Regions from separate parts of the Shewanella halotolerans genome, predicted to be linked through region 3. Evidence: predicted binding sites of a transcription regulator. Region 3 holds the regulator's gene; each other region holds the start of a gene.

Region 1 (4,429 bases), 820 kb from region 3:
ACGGGATGCGGCTCTCTTTGCATCTGCTCGAAGATGGAGTTGGCGATATTGTTGTTACCGCGCCAGTCGGTGGCCCGCTCTGCGTAGGTAAACTGATCCATATAGTGGCCCGATAGCTCGTCGGCCAGGCGTTGTGACTCGGCGTAGATCTGACTGGAATGCTCGACGAAATGGCAGCGTCCACCATAAAACTCGATCTGTTGGATCTTCTTCTTGGCAGTTGAGGCGGGCATCACGGCGATAAATGGCAGGCCCAGTAGGCGCGCGAAGTAGGCCTCTGATACTGCGGTACTGCCGGATGAAGACTCTATGATGGGTGTATCTTGGGTGATCCAGCCGTTACACAGGGCGTAGAGAAACAGGGATCGCGCCAGACGATGCTTGAGGCTGCCTGTGGGATGGGTGCTTTCATCTTTTAGGTAAATGTCGATGCCGGGGAGCATAGGCAGTTCCAGCTTGATCAGATGAGTGTCTGCACTGCGTTGATAATCAGCCTCGATCTTTGCGATGGCCTGGTTGACCCAAGATTGATCCATTGTGGCTCCTGAGGTTATTGAGCGGATAGACGTTATAGCTTAACGAAATAAATTATAACGAAAAGGAAAATCGAAAAGAAATGCGACCGAGCGTCGAGGGCACTTGTCGTGACGATTGAAGGATCGACTGGAAAATGGCTTAAGCGGTATGTTGCAGTGGGTAGCAAACGGGATGAATTAGTTTTGCTTAAAAAAGATGCGTTTTATGGCAATAGGTAAAGCAAACGGGGAAGCTAAGTTTTAAGGGGAAGCTAAGTTTTAAGGGAAAGCTGAAGTTTAGGGTAAAGCTGAGAGATGAGATAACGCAGGAGAAAAAATGGTGGAGGGAGAAGGATTCGAACCTTCGAAGGCTGAGCCGTCAGATTTACAGTCTGATCCCTTTGGCCACTCGGGAACCCCTCCATATTTTTTTACAGCAAAACAAGGTAATAACAAGATAAAGATGGTGGAGGGAGAAGGATTCGAACCTTCGAAGGCTGAGCCGTCAGATTTACAGTCTGATCCCTTTGGCCACTCGGGAACCCCTCCACGAGTATCTCTTTATTACATTGTAGGCAAATGGTGGAGGGAGAAGGATTCGAACCTTCGAAGGCTGAGCCGTCAGATTTACAGTCTGATCCCTTTGGCCACTCGGGAACCCCTCCTCAATTGCGGCGGCCATAGTAGTCAGAATCGTTGGCGCTGTAAAGCCCCAATTTAAAATAATTACTAAAGTTATGGCGCAAGCGGTCGATTAAATAGCAACGAGCTGTTTTATTGATGTTTTTTTATGCGAACTAGTCAGTTGATCATCAACGAAAATCAATTGGGGACCCGACTCAATCAGGCGATAGTCGATCATCGCCGGGGCGAATTTGGTCTACTGTTAGCCATGCTGTCTAACGACGCCCGCGATATGGCGCAGTTTAACCTGGATCAAACACCCAGTGATGTTGAAACGAAGCTCAAGCGTCAGTTTGAGTTACCGGACGCTCAGCCCCTGACCAGCGCACTGCATCTGGGTAAAGACAGAGATAATAGTGAGCGGTTTCATCAAGCGGGCCTCTGTGGTTTTCATCTACAGCAATACTTAAATCCTGAACCCTTGGTACATAGAGGGCGAGATCCATTGGCGATGCAAGAGGTGTTGGCTAACTGCGATCCCGTCACTTTGGCGCGTTTTCATAATGAACTTGACGCCGATGCACCTGTGATGGAGCTGCCCCATTTTACCGAGCAGATCGTCAGGCAACGTGCGTTAGGAGACATTTTGGCTTAGTTTTAAGTGCGAACGCTTGGGTTTTGCTATATATAGCTAAGAGCATTTTCAGTTAAAAGGTTAAGCGTCAAGATGAAGAAGATTCAAGAAGGTCAATCCGAGTTAGTCAATGATACCTGTAACGATTGTGGCAGCTATGCCGACATAGGCGCTGTGATAGACGAGTTTGACACAGTACTGACTCTGGTTCGTGAGGGTGACAAGGCCCAGAGTGAGTTGCAAGCCATGGCAGAAGCGGCCAAACAGCGTTTCGAGGGTGTAGAGAGTGAAATTAAGGCGGTTGAAGGCGGCCAGGAGCTACGTCTGACCTTTGGTTACAGCGCCGAGAAGATGATTTTTCAACTCGAGCATGGCCTCTAATAAGGGCCTGCTATATTTGCTTGCTAATTAGCTAGTTATTCGTGTAATGTGCACAAATTGAACGTTAAATAATAACAATAACATCTATGTTGTACCGTCTTTGGCGGTTTTACCTTGATAACCTTTTTATTGGCAAAGGTTATCGGCAGTAGGATTTTATGACCAAGCGACAATTTCAACATCTGCTTGAAACGATAGTCAATTCGACGCAGAAACAAGAAGGCCAGTTTAAAGAGACGGCCGAGCTTGCCTGTGATCTGCTCAGTCAATCCCTGAAGGTCGACAACATAGGTGTTTGCCTGTTTTCCGGTTGCGAGACCAGTGAGCTCATAGCTCTTTCGGGTTCTCAAAGCCAAGCATCAGTTAATCTGTCTTCTCAGAATCATGTTTCGCGTCCCGCACAGGGTCTTTGTCCTAACTATTTCGAACAACTCAAACGCGGTCGTATCATAGATGTGCTCGACGTGGAGCAGGACAGCCGCGTCGCCGAGATTCGTGAGCATCTACAGGCCAGCGCCGTGGTGTCACATCTCGATGTGGCGATTCGTATCAATGGCCATCTGGAAGGTGTGCTCTATCTAGAGTCTTTACAGCCCCATGAATGGCCAGAAAGCGAGATTCATATCGTTTCCCAGGTCGCCGATCAGCTTGCGTTGACCCTGGCCACCCAGAGAGCCTACGACACAGACGAGCGCCTGAGTCTGTTCTTGAAGGCGATAGAGCAGTCTGAACAGATCAGTATGGTCGTCAATCTGGCCACGGATAAGATTGAATACGTCAACGGCGCCCATCACGCCATCTCTGGGGTGCCTAAGCAGCAGATCTTAGGCAAATCGCTAACCTGTCTGGATTTCTTTAAGCAATCGCCGGTGCAGGCCGATGCGGTACTGGCCCAAGTCAAGCAAGGCAAGATCACTAAGGGAAACACCCAGTTGACCCGCCGAGACGGCGAAAGCTATTGGCTGCGCTATCGGGTGCGTCCCTTCACCACGCCAAGGGGCAATCATTACGCCCTGGTGACCGCAGAAGATTGCTCGGAAGAGCTGGTACAGCAGAATGAACTCGAGCGTCTTGCCTGGCGCTGTTCGCTGACGGGCCTGTATAACCGCAGCTATTTCAATCGCGCCTTGGAAAAACTCCGTAGCGGCCACCTGATGTTGATCGATCTCAGAGGCTTTAAGCGCTTCAACGATACCTATGGTCACGAGAAGGGCGATAGCCTGTTGATCGAGGTGGCGCGTCGTATCAAACATTTCGCCAGCGTCAAGAAGGCGGAGCTGATGGCCCGTGTGGGCAGCGATGAGTTTGCCCTGGTGCTACAAGGAGTAGAGGATGAGCAGAGCCTGGATTATGCCATCAAGCGCCTCTATCATCAGCTGAGCCTGCCTGTGCAGGTGGGCGCCGAATCATTTGAGGCTAAACCTGCACTCTCAGTGGTCGAGATAGATGCCCTGGAGGCAGGGTTCTCTGCGCTTACCTGCGCCGATATCGCAGTGCAATATGCCAAGAAGAAGCAGGGCAGTGCGATACAGATCTTCAACCATGCCCTGTTAAACACCTTCAAAGAGGATGCACAGATCGAGCGGGATCTGCAGGCGGCGCTGAAGAATCGCGAGTTTGAACTCTATTATCAGCCGCTTAAAGATCTCGGCCGACAGGCCTATATTGGCGCCGAGGCCTTGATCCGTTGGCATCATCCCAAGAAAGGGGTGCTCTATCCCGGCGCCTTTATCGATATCGCCGAGCAAACCGGCATGATTGCCGCCATAGGCGAATGGGTGTTAGAAGCCGCCTGCCGTCAGCTCAATCTGTGGCAGCATCATAACATCAACATCTCCATGCATGTGAATGTATCGGCGCGGCAGTTTTTCAGTACTCAGCTCTATGATCAGGTATGGCAACTGGTTACTCGTTACCGTATTCGCCCCAATACCTTGATCTTAGAGATCACCGAGACCGAGCTGATGGAAGATGTGGTCTATGCGACTAACCTTTGTAAAGAGTTGGCCGAGTTAGGGGTGGGGCTGGCGATCGACGATTTCGGCACGGGTTACAGCTCAATGCGTTATCTCAAGCAGTTCCCCATCTCTAAGCTTAAGATAGACAGATCCTTCATATCAGATCTGAGTGTCAGTCGTGAGAGCCGCGAGATCGTCAGCGCCATCATCGCCATGGCCAAGGCGCTCAATCTGTCATTGACGGCCGAAGGTGTAGAAACCGCCGAGCAGGAATCTTTCCTGTCGGCATTGAGCTGTCATCAGGCCCAAGGTTTCCT
Region 2 (4,429 bases), 1.7 Mb from region 3:
GAGGGCGCGCACCATGGCCAGTTGTTGGTTGGCGCTCAGCTCGCTGCCTTCCTGGCTGATGATCTCGAAGGCCAAGGTTTGCAGGGCATCGCCAGCCAGGATGGCGGTGGCCTCGTTGAAGGCGATATGCACAGTGGGTTGGCCGCGGCGCAGGGCGTCGTCGTCCATGGCCGGGAGATCGTCGTGGATCAGCGAGTAGGCATGAATACATTCGATGGCGGCGGCGCAGGCATCTAGCCTTTCCAGTGGCACACCCAGCATCTCGCCTACGGCGTAGACCAGAAAGGGGCGGATACGTTTACCGCCAATTAGGGCGCCGTGTTCCATGGCGGCCTTCAGCTGTGGCTCGGTATCGTCTTGTGCATTGATAAAATGGCGCAGCTGGCCGTCGACGCGCTGCTGGTATCGCGTTATCGCTTCATTTAGCAATTATTCGCCCTCTGGCAGATAGGGTTGCAAGCTGGGTTGATCTTGTTCCTGGGTCAAGATAGAGACTTTCTGTTGGGCCTGTTCGAGTTTGCCTTGGCTGTTTCTGACCAGATTGATGCCGCGCTCAAATTGTTTGAGGGCGTCATCCAGAGAGACATCGCCCTGCTCCAGGCTGGTGACGATGTTTTCTAATTCTGTGAGTGACTCTTCGAAGGTCAGGTTTTCAGGTTTTTTGGCCACGGTGATTTTCCCAAGAATTTAGCGACAGACAAAGTATCTCAGTCGACCCTAGGGGTCAAATTGCGCTGTCGTATATTTGTGCAATAGCACGCTTTAAGGAGGTTTTTTTATAAAAAATTGAATTTGTAGCTAAACTTGCGTGTAAGCTGTCCGATAATTGAATTAGAACAATACTCAATTTTGTCAGATATTATATCGTAAACTCCCGTATGCGGTTAGGCGAATTCCCGTCTAATTGACGACTTTTGTGTCGTCGTCCAGGTCCTGGGAGATGCCTTTCATTGCAAGAGTGAGTAGAGTAGAGACCTGTCTCGAGATGATTATGGTGTTGACTGAGAGCTTGATCCCGAGATCAAGGTATTAGCAACGGCCGATACTGTAAATGAGGAAGAGTTGTGGATTTAGCGACCCTGATAGGCCTGATAGGTGCATTTGGTTTTATTATCGGAGCTATGGTCAGCAGTGGCGGTATCGCCATCTTTGTTGACGTGCCCTCTGTGCTTATCGTGATGATAGGCTCTCTGTTTGTGGTGATGATGAAATTTAACCTCAAACAGTTCCTCGGTGCGGTCAAGATCGCCGCAAAAGCCTTTATGTTCAAGATAGATAAGCCGGACGAGTTGATCGAACAATCGGTCACCATGGCCGATGCTGCCCGTAAGGGGGGCTTTCTGGCCTTGGAAGAGGCGGAGATCAGCAACAGTTTCATGCAGAAAGCGGTCGACATGCTGGTGGATGGCCATGACGGCGAGGTGGTGCGTGAAGCCTTGGAGAAGGATATCGCCCTTACCGAAGAGCGCCATAAGACGGGGATTAGCATCTTCAAGGCGCTGGGCGATGTGGCGCCCGCCATGGGGATGATAGGTACCCTTATCGGTTTGGTGGCTATGCTGTCGAACATGGATGACCCTAAGTCTATCGGCCCCGCCATGGCGGTGGCCTTGTTGACCACACTCTATGGTGCGATTATCGCCAACATGATTGCCCTGCCGATCGCCGATAAACTCTCGCTGCGCATGGGCGAGGAGATGCTCAACCGCAACCTGATCATGGATGCAGTACTCGCCATTCAAGACGGTCAAAACCCAAGGGTCATCGAGGGATTCTTGAAGAATTACCTCTCAGAAAAGCAGCGAGAGATAGACACGACGGACGGGGAATAGCCAGATGGCTAAGAAGGTCAAATGCGATTGCCCTCCTGCCGGGGCGCCCATGTGGTTGGCAACCTTTGCTGATCTCATGTCGCTATTGATGTGTTTCTTCGTCTTGCTGCTCGCCTTCTCCGAGATGGACGTGATGAAGTTCAAGCAGATCGCCGGGTCGATGAAGTATGCCTTCGGTGTGCAGAACAAGGTTGAAGTCAAAGATATTCCCAAGGGCACCTCGGTGATCGCACTGGAGTTTCGCCCAGGCAAGCCTGAACCCACCCCCATCGAGATCATCAATCAGCAGACCAATGAGATGACCGAGCCCACCATTGAGGTGCAGGCCGGTGAAGACGACAGCGCCGGTGGCGTGCAGCAGCAGCGCGGTGAGCAGCGCGGTGGCGAAGCATCATCGACGGCTCAGGAAGAGGCTGACTCTGAAGCTCAGGCGAAGCAACAGCAGCAGGAGGCCGCATCACAGGATCAGATCAATGATCAGGTGAAGAAGATGGCGCAGGAGCTCAACAAGGAGATCATCGACGGGGCGATCGAGATTGAGTCCTTGGGGCAGCAGATTATCATTAGGATTCGTGAGAAGGGCGCCTTCTCATCGGGCTCGGGTTTCCTGCAGCCCAGGTTTAAGCCTGTCGTTCGCCGAGTGGGCGAGCTGCTCAAGGATGTGCCGGGGATCATTACCGTCTCAGGTCACACGGATGATATGAATATCAGCAACGAACTCTACAGCTCCAATTGGGATCTCTCCAGCAAGCGCGCCGTGGCCGTGGCCCATGAGCTGGTGCGGGTGCCGGGCTTCGACCAGCAGCGGATGAAGGTGGTGGGCATGGCCAGCACGGCGCCGCTGGTGCCGAACGATTCGGCAGCCAACCGCGCCCGAAATCGCCGGGTCGAAATTGCCATCGAGCAGGGTAAGCCGAAAGAGTCAGATGAGATTCAAGTCGAGCAGTAGCCTGTCGCTCTAGTCATTACGGCAGGCAAACACCCTCTGCTAAGGCGTCCACACCGGTGGACGCTTTCCATTTCTACTAGCCTATCCTCAGCCACTCTCTTCGGAGCGGATTATCCTAAGCTGAATAAATATTGCGCACATTAAGGGGGCAAGGGCAGAAAATCCCTGCCGAGTCGCTGATTTATGGGCATTTGTGCACCGGGCTTGGTATAATGGCAAGATTGCTGTTTAAAATTATTCCCGCGGAACGCCCATGAAATTTATCGTAAAACTCTTTCCTGAAATCATGATGAAAAGCAAACCGGTAAGAATGCGTTTTACCAAGATGCTTGAAACCAATATCCGAAACGTGCTGCGCAAGGTCGATGAAGAGGCCAGAGTACAGCGCCAGTGGGATAAGATCATGGTCAGGGTGCCTGAAGACAAGCCAGAGATGATTGAGCGTTATGCCGAGCGTCTCGCCTGTATTCCGGGTATCGCCCATGTGCTGCAGGTGCGTGAGAGCACCTTCGAGTCGGTGGACGATATCTACCAGCAGACGTTGGCGCTCTATAAAGAGGAACTGGCCGGTAAGACCTTCTGTGTGCGGGTAAAGCGTAGCGGTAAGCATGAGTTTAACTCAATCGAGGTAGAGCGTTACGTGGGCGGTGGACTCAACCAGTTTACCGAGGCAGCCGGTGTCAGGTTGAAGAACCCCGACATGACGGTGAACCTTGAGATAGACAACGAGCATCTCTATCTGGTGGAGAAACGCATCGACGGCTTGGGCGGTTTCCCTATGGCGACCCAGGAAGATGTGCTGTCGCTGATCTCAGGAGGTTTCGACTCAGGTGTCTCCAGCTTCCAGTTTATCAAGCGCGGCTCTAGAACCCATTACTGCTTCTTTAACCTGGGCGGTGACCAGCACGAGATCGGTGTGAAGCAGGTGGCCTATCATCTGTGGCAGAAGTATGGCGAGTCTCACAAGGTGAAATTTATCTCTGTGCCGTTCGACCCTGTGGTGCAGGAGATCCTGGAGAAGATAGATAACGGCCAGATGGGCGTTATCCTCAAGCGCATGATGATGCGCGCCGCCAGCCGTATCGCCGAGAAGATGGGCATTCAGGCGTTGGTGACGGGGGAGGCCATGGGGCAGGTGTCCAGCCAGACCCTGACTAACCTGAATGTGATCGACCGCAGCACAGATATGCTGATTCTGCGTCCACTGATCGTGATGGATAAGCAAGATATTATCAACATGAGCCGCGAGATCGGCACCGAAGACTTTGCCAAATCGATCCCTGAATATTGCGGCGTGATCTCACAGAAGCCGACAGTGAAGGCTGTGATGGGTAAGATCCTCGCCGAGGAGGAGAAGTTCTCCGAAGACTTGATCGACCGCGTGGTGGAAGCCGCCGAGGTGATCGATATTCGCGATATCGCCGTCAGCATGGATACCAAGATCACCGAGACTGAAACCGTCGATGCGGTATCCGGTGGTGAGGTTGTGGTTGACATCCGCTCGCCAGAAGAGGAGGAGCAGAGCCCGCTCAGCCTCAACGGCATCGAGGTGAAGTGTATTCCTTTCTTCAAGTTGGCGACCCAGTTTGCCGATCTCGATAAAGAGAAGACTTATCTGCTCTACTGCGACAGAGGCGTCATGAGCAAG
Region 3 (4,429 bases):
TAACTTTGGCGCCTGAATTGGAACAGATGTTGCATCAGTCTATGCAGGCAACGGGAGGCGAGGGGCCGAATATCGAACCTAGCCTTGCCGAGAGGATGCAAAAGTCGTTACTCGACGCATCCCAGCGTCAGGAAATGGTGGGCCAACCAGCCATCCTACTGACATCGGGTATGTTACGTTCGACGCTGTCGCGTTTTGTTAAACATACGATTCCAAATCTGCGGGTGATCTCTTACCAAGAGGTGCCTGATGAGAAACAAATTCGCATCGTATCAGCGGTCGGCCAGTAGAGGGTATTTAAGTGAAAATAAAACGTTTTTTGGCAAAAGATATGCGCTCTGCATTGGCCCAGGTGAAAGAGACATTAGGTTCGGATGCGGTGATCATGTCGAACAAGAAAGTTACCGGCGGTATCGAGATCGTCGCCGCGGTAGACTACGATGAGCCTAAGCCGAGCGTGGCGAAAAATGATGCCGCGCCTTTGTCACCCAGCTTTCTCGATCTGGCCGAGGAGAAGGTCTCTATCGGTCGCCAGCCCATCAAGACAGAGTCAAAAAAACAGCCATCACCCGTGGCCGATTCGCTGCAGGCTCTGCTCGAGCGTCAACAAAATCGCGTCAGTCAGCAGCTAAGCCAATCGAATGAAGCACTCGAGATGCCTGCCTGGGCCCAGGGATTGAAGGCGCCAAGCGATGAGATGGCAGCGCCTAATATGCATGGCAGCATGCAGGCTAACTCCCATGCCAATACACATGAGAGCCAGAATTTTAACCGTGCAAAGCGCGATAAGAGCGCGCCGACCGGCAGCGAACTCGAGTCTATGCGCGAGGAGCTGGCATCACTTCGCAACCTACTGACACATCAAGTGACCTCACTGCTGACCGAGCAGAAGAGTCGTCTGGACCCAGTCGGCGCCATGCTAGAGAGTCGCTTGCTGGACGCCGAGTTTAGTCCTGAGGTTGCCGCCAAGTTATCGGCTCTTAGTGAGCATTATGTGCCGGCGGATCTGGTGAAGGCCTTACCACGCAGCTTGGCAAATATGCTCGACAACCAAGGGGACGACATCGTTCGTCAGGGCGGTGTGGTCGCCTTTGTCGGCCCAACCGGTGTGGGTAAGACGACGAGTGTCGCAAAATTAGCCGCTCGATTCGCCGCACAGCATGGTTCAGATCAAGTTGCACTCATTACAACCGATCATTATCGCATTGGAGCCTATGAGCAGCTGGCAACCTATGGCAAAATAATGGGGTGCCCGGTCAAGCAAGCTCATGATCTCAATGAGTTGGAACAAATTCTTTATCAGTTCCGCAATCGCAAGCTAGTATTGATAGATACGGCGGGCATGGGACAGAGAGATGTGAGATTGTTCCAGCAACTTGATAATTTAACTGCAAATAGCAGATTACCTATTCGCAGTTATCTGGTACTGTCATCTACAAGTCAAAGAAGAGTGCTTGAAGATGCCGTCGCACAGTTTACCCGGATTCCATTATCCGGCGCAATTTTGACCAAATTAGATGAGTCAGTGGCCTTGGCACCGGCGTTGAGTGTGTTGATTCAAAGTGGATTACCTTTGAGTTATGTCACCGATGGACAGAGAGTGCCAGAAGATATGCAAGTGGCCGACACCTTAGCCTTAGCCAACAAGGCCCTGTCGGTACTCGAAAAGAAAGTGCAACCAATACAGAATAACGAAAGGTCATATGAACAGGCCTACGCATTTGAGTAATATAATGAGTCGGGATCAAGCAAGCGGTTTACGTATGATGAATCAACCATATAACGAAAAAGTAAAAGTAATTGCCGTAACCGGTGGTAAGGGTGGCGTAGGTAAAACCAGCGTGTCGATCAATACCGCCGTCTCCCTAGCCGAGAAGGGCAAGCGTGTGCTTGTGCTCGATGCCGACTTGGGCCTGGCCAACGTCGATGTCATGTTGGGCCTCAGAGCCGAGCGCAATCTCTCCCACGTTTTATCGGGTGACGCCGACCTTGACGATATTATCGTACGCGGTCCTAAGGGAATTGGTATTATTCCTGCCACCTCAGGCACCCAGGCCATGGTCGAGCTGACACCGGCCCAGCATGCGGGCCTGATCCGTGCCTTCAGCGAGATGAAGACCCAGTTTGATATTCTGGTGGTCGATACCGCGGCAGGCATCTCAGACATGGTGCTCAGCTTCTCTCGCGCTTCTCAAGATGTGTTGGTTGTTGTGTGTGATGAGCCGACCTCTATTACCGATGCCTATGCTTTGATTAAGATTCTAAGTCGTGAGCATGGCGTATTCAGATTTAAGATTGTGGCAAATATGGTCAGAAGTTTACGAGAAGGGATGGAGTTGTTTGCTAAACTTAGCAAGGTAACCGACCGTTTTCTCGACGTGGCCCTGGAGCTGGTTGCGACTATCCCCTTCGATGAAAACCTTCGCAAATCAGTTCGTAAACAAAAGTTGATCGTCGAGGCATTTCCTAAGTCGCCGGCGTCAATTGCTTACCATGGCCTGGCGAATAAGATTATTAGCTGGCCAGTGCCACAACAACCGGGCGGACACCTGGAGTTCTTTGTAGAGCGATTGGTTCAACGTCCCGAATATCAAGAGGATCGTACGAGTGAGTAAAGCCGCTGCGTATACTTGTTTAGATAACAAAGCTTCTATTGTCGAACAGTATGCACCGTTGGTAAAAAGGATTGCTCACCATTTACTCGCTCGTCTACCCGCCTCGGTGCAATTGGATGATCTGTTACAAGCAGGTATGATGGGCCTGCTTGAAGCCTCGGCCAAGTTCGATGGCAGCAAGGGCGCCAAGTTTGAAACCTTCGCCGGTATCCGAATTCGCGGCTCTATGCTCGACGAAATTAGGCGAGGAGACTGGGTGCCCAGGTCGGTTCACCGTAATCAGCGACGCATAGCCCAGGTGATTGACGAGCTAGAACAAGAACTTGGACGTGACGCAAAAGACAATGAAATTGCGGATCGACTTGATATGACGCTCGATGAGTACCATCATATTCTTAATGATGTTTCTGTCGGGAAAGTAGTTGGAATTGAAGATCTTGGTGTATCGGTCGATGTAGTAAGACAGGAAGACGATCATCAGGACGACGCATTTGAGTCACTGGCAGAGACACAGTTCCACGAGGCCCTCGTCGAGGCGATTAAATTACTGCCAGAAAGAGATGGATTAGTTTTGTCGTTATATTATGACGAAGCATTAAATTTAAAAGAGATCGGTGCCGTACTTGATGTCAGCGAATCCCGGGTAAGCCAGATACACAGCCAGGCGATGCTCAGACTCAAAGCTAAACTCAAGCATTGGACCAAAATATAACGATTACATGAGCAATATAAAAACAGCTCCGCGGAGGAAACCTTGGACAAGAATATGAAGATTCTCGTTGTTGACGACTTCTCAACAATGAGACGCATCATCAAGAACTTGTTGAGAGACTTGGGTTTTAATAACACTCAGGAAGCAGATGACGGTTCGACAGCCTTGCCTATGTTGCAAAAAGGCGATTTTGACTTTGTCGTGACCGATTGGAATATGCCTGGCATGCAGGGGATCGACCTGTTAAAGGCTATTCGTGCTGATGACAACCTGAAGCACATTCCTGTGTTGATGGTGACTGCGGAAGCGAAAAGGGAACAGATCATTGCAGCGGCGCAGGCCGGTGTGAATGGCTATGTGGTGAAACCTTTTACTGCGGCGACATTGAAAGAGAAGTTAGACAAAATTTTCGAACGACTCGGTTAATCAAGGTTGAGCTATGCAGGCAGAAACTTCAGGGCTGATCAATCTAGCACAGGCCAAGCAACTCGTTGATCTGCTAGAGGCAGGTCAACAAGAGATGGCCGATGAGCTAATTCGCGATATCGCCAGCCCGATTCAGAAAGAGCTGTTTGACGAGGTGGGTCGCCTAACCCGTCAGCTTCACAGTGCCATAGTGGACTTTCAGGTGGACGGTCGCCTCGTGGAGCTGGCTAATAGCGAAATTCCCGATGCCAAAGAGCGCCTCAATTACGTCATCGACATGACGGAACAGGCCGCCAACAAAACCATGGACGCCGTCGAAGAGTCTCTGCCTCTTGCAGATGCCCTTACCATGAACGTACAGGCCGTTAAGCCTTCCTGGGATCGCCTGATGCGTCGAGATATTCAGCTGCACGAATTTAAGGCGCTTTGCCATGATGTTCAGCAGTTTATCGAACGCAGCGAATCCGATTCCAATCGTTTGAAAGAGTTACTCAACAACATACTACTGGCCCAGGACTTCCAAGATCTGACCGGACAGATGATCCGCCGGGTGATCGAGCTGGTGCGAGAAGTTGAGAGTAATCTGGTCTCTATGTTGACCGTATTTGGCGAGCAGCCCGTCACGGATAAGCCCCGTGCATCTGAGAAGTGTGTCGAAGCTGAAGGTCCTATTATG

The links. The regulator FliA, encoded in region 3, starts transcription of late flagellar genes. The targets are predictions, from matches to a motif close to CTAAAGNTNNNNNNNNNNNNGCCGATA.
Region 1: the regulator FliA is predicted to act here: its motif matches at 1,245-1,271, upstream of K0H81_RS09410 (VC2046/SO_2500 family protein).
Region 2: the regulator FliA is predicted to act here: its motif matches at 799-825, upstream of pomA (flagellar motor protein PomA).

The regions. Positions count from the first base shown of each region.
Region 1 is NZ_CP080417.1:2,210,296-2,214,724, forward strand. It holds gene K0H81_RS09390 (PLP-dependent cysteine synthase family protein) at 1-536, opposite strand, end outside; tRNA gene K0H81_RS09395 (tRNA-Tyr) at 854-938, opposite strand; tRNA gene K0H81_RS09400 (tRNA-Tyr) at 980-1,064, opposite strand; tRNA gene K0H81_RS09405 (tRNA-Tyr) at 1,096-1,180, opposite strand; gene K0H81_RS09410 (VC2046/SO_2500 family protein) at 1,306-1,794, shown strand; gene K0H81_RS09415 (DUF406 family protein) at 1,867-2,154, shown strand; gene K0H81_RS09420 (putative bifunctional diguanylate cyclase/phosphodiesterase) at 2,313-4,429, shown strand, end outside.
Region 2 is NZ_CP080417.1:1,330,491-1,334,919, forward strand. It holds gene ispA ((2E,6E)-farnesyl diphosphate synthase) at 1-429, opposite strand, end outside; gene xseB (exodeoxyribonuclease VII small subunit) at 430-669, opposite strand; gene pomA (flagellar motor protein PomA) at 1,065-1,832, shown strand; gene K0H81_RS05850 (flagellar motor protein MotB) at 1,837-2,781, shown strand; gene thiI (tRNA uracil 4-sulfurtransferase ThiI) at 3,035-4,429, shown strand, end outside.
Region 3 is NZ_CP080417.1:3,028,821-3,033,249, reverse strand. It holds gene flhA (flagellar biosynthesis protein FlhA) at 1-290, shown strand, start outside; gene flhF (flagellar biosynthesis GTPase FlhF) at 302-1,729, shown strand; gene K0H81_RS13145 (MinD/ParA family protein) at 1,734-2,615, shown strand; gene K0H81_RS13140 (RNA polymerase sigma factor FliA) at 2,608-3,327, shown strand; gene cheY (chemotaxis response regulator CheY) at 3,370-3,753, shown strand; gene K0H81_RS13130 (protein phosphatase CheZ) at 3,767-4,429, shown strand, end outside.